2 regions of the Shimazuella sp. NTD248 genome follow, and region 1 is predicted to be linked to the other one. Evidence: riboswitches for the same ligand, from Rfam matches in the RefSeq annotation. Region 1 holds a riboswitch; the other holds the start of a gene.
The links. Region 1 has a riboswitch for S-adenosylmethionine ahead of AC5WOE_RS06780 (2,3-diketo-5-methylthiopentyl-1-phosphate enolase). Riboswitches for the same ligand answer to the same signal wherever they lie in the genome.
Positions count from the first base shown of each region.

Region 2: linked by a shared signal. The riboswitch ahead of AC5WOE_RS16580 (methionine ABC transporter ATP-binding protein) and the one ahead of AC5WOE_RS06780 (2,3-diketo-5-methylthiopentyl-1-phosphate enolase) in region 1 are both predicted to bind S-adenosylmethionine.

Region 1 covers NZ_JCAJZT010000002.1:418,430-421,812, forward strand. Annotated here, with positions in the region: gene mtnK (S-methyl-5-thioribose kinase) at 1-131, opposite strand, end outside; SAM riboswitch class I at 206-370, opposite strand; gene AC5WOE_RS06775 (pyridoxal phosphate-dependent aminotransferase) at 547-1,722, shown strand; SAM riboswitch class I at 1,780-1,889, shown strand; gene AC5WOE_RS06780 (2,3-diketo-5-methylthiopentyl-1-phosphate enolase) at 1,964-3,163, shown strand; gene AC5WOE_RS06785 (2-hydroxy-3-keto-5-methylthiopentenyl-1-phosphate phosphatase) at 3,160-3,383, shown strand, end outside.
Region 2 covers NZ_JCAJZT010000008.1:69,864-73,246, forward strand. Annotated here, with positions in the region: gene AC5WOE_RS16570 (M20 family metallopeptidase) at 1-103, opposite strand, end outside; gene AC5WOE_RS16575 (MetQ/NlpA family ABC transporter substrate-binding protein) at 122-808, opposite strand; gene AC5WOE_RS16580 (methionine ABC transporter ATP-binding protein) at 861-1,880, opposite strand; SAM riboswitch class I at 2,013-2,117, opposite strand; gene AC5WOE_RS16585 (SDR family NAD(P)-dependent oxidoreductase) at 2,249-2,989, opposite strand.

The DNA of each region.
Region 1 (3,383 bases):
TTGAGATTTCCATCTCCAACCTCCGATACTTCCAATTGTTTTACATTTTCAAAATACTGGAGCTGTTCTACTACAGATCGAACCGTATCAACCGTTAGTGCTCGATACGAACGCTCCTGAGTTGTTGTCATCTATGACCACTCCTTTTTTCTGGCAAAATCAAAAAACCTCTTTCTGTAAGAAAGAGGCTCGGAATAGTCCAAACCTCTTATCTTACAGAACGAACAACGTCCTGTTGGAATTAGCACCGTGCCTTGCGTGGGTTTATTCCACGGCCCATAAGAAAAACATGAGCCCCATCTTGCGATGGTATTACGGTCGGTTGCTGGGCTTCATCGGGCCATTTCCCTCCACCTACTCTTGATAAGAGATGCACAGCTTTATATTTTTGTTTATCCAATGTTTTTGAATAAGTACTATCTCAGAATAGTAAAGGCTTATTTTGTATTTGTCAATAAAAAGTCTTTTTTAAACAAAAAGTTTTTGACAGTTATTCGGCTAAATTGTAGCATAAGATAATTAGATACAAACTAGGAAGTGGAAAAATTGCAAACATTTCAATATGCTGATCGACTACAGTCATTACCCAAACAATTTTTTGCCAAATTGGTAGCTGATGTTAATCGATATGTGCAAGCAGGAAAAGATGTCATCAATCTCGGTCAAGGAAATCCTGATCTCCCTACTCCTGATCATATTATTCATTCCTTACAATTAGCAGCTGAAAATCCACAATTTCACAAGTATTCTCCGTTCCGTGGATTTACTTTTCTCAAAGAAGCAATTGCTGCCTACTATCAACGAGAATATCATGTATCACTCGATCCAGAAACAGAAGTAGCCATTCTTTTTGGCGGAAAAGTAGGATTAGTAGAAATCGCACAATGTTTTTTAAATCCAGGAGATGTCGCATTGGTACCTGATCCCGGGTATCCTGATTATTGGTCAGGAATTGCCATGTCAGGAGCCCATATGGAAATGATGCCACTTTTAGCAGATAATCAATTTCTCCCTGACTTTCATCAAATATCTCAAGATATTTTAGAACAAGCAAGACTAATGTTTTTAAATTATCCTAACAATCCAACTGCTGCAATTGCAACACCAGAGTTTTTTGTCGAAACCGTAAAACTTGCAACGCAAAACAGTATTTGTGTGGTTCACGATTTTGCATATGGAGCAATTGGTTTTGATGGACAAAAACCACTAAGTTTCTTACAAACTCCAGGTGCAAAAGAAATTGGAATTGAGATCTATACGTTGAGTAAGACCTATAATATGGCAGGTTGGCGGGTTGGATTCGCACTTGGAAATAGATCTGTCATTCAAGCGATTGAACTGCTGCAAGATCATTTTTATGTCAGTTTGTTTGGGGCTATTCAGCAGTCAGCAGTTACTGCTCTTTTAGAATCCCAAGACTGTGTGAAAGAATTGGTTCAAACGTATGAAAATCGCAGAAATACCTTTATTTCCGGTCTAACACAAATAGGATGGAATGTCCCTCAGCCAAAAGGTTCTTTCTTTTGCTGGCTTCCAGTACCTTCTGGGTATACATCCACTACTTTTGCGGCAAAACTTTTAGATCAGGCACATATTGCCGTCGCCCCAGGCATAGGGTTTGGAAAAGCGGGAGAAGGCTATGTTCGAGTAGGTTTGCTCACAGATGAAAAACGATTGGAAGAAGCAGTTTACCGATTGGATCAGTTGGCATTATTTCATTGACAAAAAAATCATATTCATTCATAATCGTACTAACTGTTGCATATAAAATGAAACATTCTCTTATCAAGAGCAGGCGGAGGGACAAGCCCTATGAAGCCCGGCAACCGATTTACCCAATAGGTAGAAACGGTGCTAATTCTTACAGTTTTCAAACTGAAAGATAAGAGGAAGTGGCGTAAACTATTCCCCCTTCCTCTTGGAAGAGGGTTTTTCACTTTTTTTGATAGAGGAGGGATAAGGTATGGGTGCGGCAACTGCAACTTATTTAGTACCAAACAAGGGAAATATACTAGAAAAAGCAGAACAAATCGCCCTTGGACTAACTGTCGGTTCATGGACAAACTTACCTGAGGTAGATCAAACACAACTGGCGAAACACAAAGGAGAAGTCATTTCTGTAAATGAAATCTCTGACGATCAAAGTCTGATCACTATTTCTTATCCAGCGGTCAACTTTTCCGCTGATATTCCTGCCATCCTCACAACTGTATTTGGGAAATTATCCCTTGATGGAAAAGTAAAGCTAGTAGATCTCGATTTCACACCAGAATTAGAAGGGCGTTTTCCTGGACCTACCTTTGGAAACCTAGGTGTTCGCAATCTACTAGAAGTTTCGGATCGACCATTGTTGATGAGTATTTTTAAAGGCATTCTCGGCAGAGACCTAACTTTCTTCAAACAGCAACTACGAGCACAGGCACTTGGCGGTGTTGATATCGTAAAAGACGATGAGATCTTATTCGACAACCCAGCTACACCTTTTGAGCAACGAATCGATGCTGCCAAAAAAATACTTCAAGAAACCGAACACGAAACAGGAGAAACGACATTATATGCTGTAAATCTTACTGGTCGTTCTACTGAACTATTGGAAAAAGCAAAAAGAGCAGTCCAGCTAGGAGCCACCGCATTGTTGTTCAATGTGTTTACATATGGCTTGGACACGTTGCAAGCGTTAGCAGAAGACAAAGATATCTGTATCCCTATTTTGGCACATCCCGCGTTTGGTGGTGCAGTGACTGCATCTGCTCACTATGGAGTAAGCGCACCATTGTGGTATGGGAAATTATTGCGCGCAGCAGGCGCTGATTTGGTCCTATTTCCGTCACCTTATGGAAGTGTGGCACTCGAAAAAGACGCAGCTTTAGGGATAGCACGAGAACTGACTTCCCCACATGAAACATGGAAAAGAGCACTGCCTGTACCATCTGCTGGAATCCATCCAGCGCTTGTTCCAAAGCTGATCGAGGATTTTGGGGTGAATACTGTGATCAATGCCGGCGGCGGCGTACATGGACATCCAGACGGTGCATCTGCTGGTGGAAAAGCATTTCGGCAAGCTATCCAAGCTGTTCAAAAAGGCATTCCGCTAAAAGAAGCAGCCCAAACACACCATGAACTTGCAGCAGCACTTCAACTATGGGGTGATACAGGAAAATGAGCAAACAACCGATTATCTTTTGTGATTTTGATGGAACAATCACTCAATCTGATAACATCGTATCCATTATGAAACACTTTGCCCCTCCACAATGGGAAACACTCAAAGACAAAGTGTTAAGCCAAAGCCTATCTGTCAAAGAAGGTGTAGGCAAAATGTTTTCCTTGTTACCAAGTACGCTCAAAGAAGAAATCATCCAGTATGTAAAAGAAATTGGTAT
Region 2 (3,383 bases), on a different contig from region 1:
GACGTTCATGTATGTCATGACTTACTTGAATCCATGTATCACGTGTTTCATCAATATATTGAGTTATTTGCTCACGAATGGTTACTATTTTAGTTTGCGCCAAGTTTATCCTGCCCCTTTTTTATAAATTTTCAATTTCAGAAATGGGAACAACCGTTGGAATTACTCCTCCATTATAGACCTTCTTAATATATTCACTTACCTCAGAAGATTGATAGATTTTTACTAGTTTTTTCAAATTAGCATTATCTTTGTTCTTGGTTTGTGTAGCGATAATATTGATATATGGCTTTGCAGTTTTGTCTTCCTTAAATATTGGGTCTTTTACTGGGCTGAGACCTGCACTTACAGCAATCCCATTGTTAATAACTGCAGCAGCTGCATCATCCATCGAGCGAGGGGTCTGTGGTGCTGCAACCGTAACAATTTTTAAATGCTTGGGATTAGAAGCTATTGCTTCCATCAGACCTTTTCCATTAGCTCCCATCACCTTTGCTGCTTCTATCACTCCAGCATCTACTTCTAATAAAGAATTTTCTACTAAGCGTCCGAAATAAGGCGCTGCATAAAAAATCAATGGTACAATAGCAGCTGCTGTACCGATTGATGAGCCTGTTACCAATCGTGTAAAAGGGATGATCGCAACCAATAAAATAATAAAAGGAACGGATCGAAAAATATTGATGATTGCGTTGAGAATCGTGAAAAGCGTTCTGTTTTCTAATATATGTCCTGGCCGAGTTACAACCAGCACCACTCCCAATGGAAAACCAATCAATATGGAAAAAACAAGCGATACGAAAACCATGATGAACGTTGCAATTGTTCCATCTACTAACTGCGGCCAAAAAACCGCCCAATCAAACGCCAATTGATGTCACCTCTTTCACTAGTACTTGATGCTGTTGTAAATATTGAATAATGTCTTCTGTTACCTTCCAATCACCTTGAATACTTATTAATAAGTCTCCAAAAGGTTTCCCTTGTAATTCTGTAATACTACCCTGCAAAATATTGATATCGGTTTGAAATTTCCTTATTGCTTCTGCAATAAGTGGTCTCTTTGCGTTTTCACCAGTAAATACAATTCGTAAGATTTGATCCTGTTTTTTCAAGGATTGGCGTACACTTTCTGGTAGTTCCTGTCCAAAAATAGTACGAACAAATCGCTGTGCTGTTTCGGACTTTGGATTGGTAAACACTTCATAAACCGTTCCTTGTTCCACAATTCTCCCTTGATCAATCACTGCTACGCGGTCACACAAATTTCTCACCACATCCATCTCATGAGTAATCAACAAAATGGTGATCCCATAGTCTGTATTCACCTTTCGAAGCAAATCGAGTACTGATCTCGTTGTATCAGGATCTAAAGCAGAAGTTGCCTCATCACACAACAAGATATGGGGATCAGTAGCCAAAGCCCTAGCAATACCTACCCGTTGTTTTTGTCCACCTGACAATTGCCCAGGGTAATGTTCAGCCTGATCTGCTAAACCAACAAAGGTAAGAAGCTGCATTACTTTTTCTTCTACTTCTTTACGCTTTTTTCCAACTAAATAGAGAGGCAATGCGACATTGTGAAAAACTGTTTTGGACTCTATCAGGTTAAATTGCTGAAAGATCATACCAATTTTTCGACGAGCTTCCCTTAATTTTTCAGATGACAGAGCAGCCAATGCGACACCATCTACTATTACTTCACCTGTGGTTGGTTCCTCTAACAGATTGACAGATCGAATTAACGAACTTTTCCCCGCTCCACTCACCCCCACTACCCCATAGATCTCTCCTTTTTCTATATGTAGAGACACTTCTTTCAGTGCTTCCACTGGTGGCGATCCAGGGTAGATTTTGCTGATATTACTCAATTCAATCAAATTCCATACTCCTAGTAAAAATATTACATCCCAATAGATGGATAAATCGTAGAAAAACAAAAAAAGCCTCTTACTATTCATCAATAGAAAGAGGCTTTTAAACTAAGGAATATCCGCTCATTTAAATAACTCTTCCTATCTGCCAAGCAAACTTGCTTGCAGGAATTAGCACAGTATCGTAAATGATCTGTTGCTGAGATATCAAAGGGCCGGTCCCTCCATCTCTCTAGATAAGAAGTTAATATTTAATTGAGGTCATTTTATATTTAAATACATAGTAAGTCAATAGAATTTTAAATATTAATCAATAAAGGGTATAATGCTTGTTTTCTCCTTAAATCGCTTAACCCAAAAGAAAATAGATATCTCTAATGAGATGTCCAACCTCCATCGATAACTAATTCGGTACCTGTAGTAAATCTCGATTCATCTGAAGCTAAATATAAGACTCCGTAAGCCACATCATTTGATTCACCTAAAAAAGGGAGCGGTGTAACGGATTCAAAATGTTTTCGAATCCCTTCATTAGCAAGCAAATCTTCCGTCATTGGTGTATGTATCATTCCTGGATAAACAGAATTTACCCGTATATTGTACTTGGCATATTCGACAGCAGCACTTCTGCTAATCGCTCGAATCGCCCCTTTTGAAGCAGTGTATGGATTGACTCCACCAGCTATTAAACCTGCAACTGAAGAAATATTTATGATCGAACCACCACCTATTTCTTTCATAACTGGAACGACATATTTCATTCCTAAAAAAGTTCCAATCATATTTATATCTAATACTCGTCTCCATTCTTCAATCAAATCGTCATGACTCGCTGTTGTACTAGCATTATTTATTAAAACATCTACTTTCCCATATTTCTTGCAAATTGCTCTTATCAAATTACTCCAATGCTCTTCAATCGAAATATCATGAAAAAAAGCAATTGCTTCCCCGCCATTTTTTTGAATATCCTCTGCTACTTTATATACTTTTTGTTTCTGGATATCTGCAAGAATCACTTTTGCACCTTCTTTGGCAAAAAGAATAGCTTCTGCTTTCCCTTGTCCACTTGCCGAACCTGTGATAATTGCAACTTTACCCGCTAAGCGCCCCATAGCACCTATCCCCTTTGAAATCGCAGATGTTTTGCGATTCTATCATGATGAACCGCTTTCTATTGAATATATGGAACATTATAACATCTTTTAATTTGTATCTACATAATATTTGTAATAATATAAAGATATTATTTTACTTTCATGTGTTATAAAAATGATAATGAATTGTCAAAGATCTTTGTTAATAGAATGAAACGTTATTTATTTATTTTCTATTTATCTTTGCTTTATATATAAAAATACAAAATTATAAATAATAATTCGAATTTATATAAGTATTTCCACCTATTGATGAAGAATTCCCAAAATAAACACGAACATATCTTGACGAAAGTTTACTCATCAAGATATGTTAATGATAGAAACGAAGTGAGAAAATCACTCCCCTACG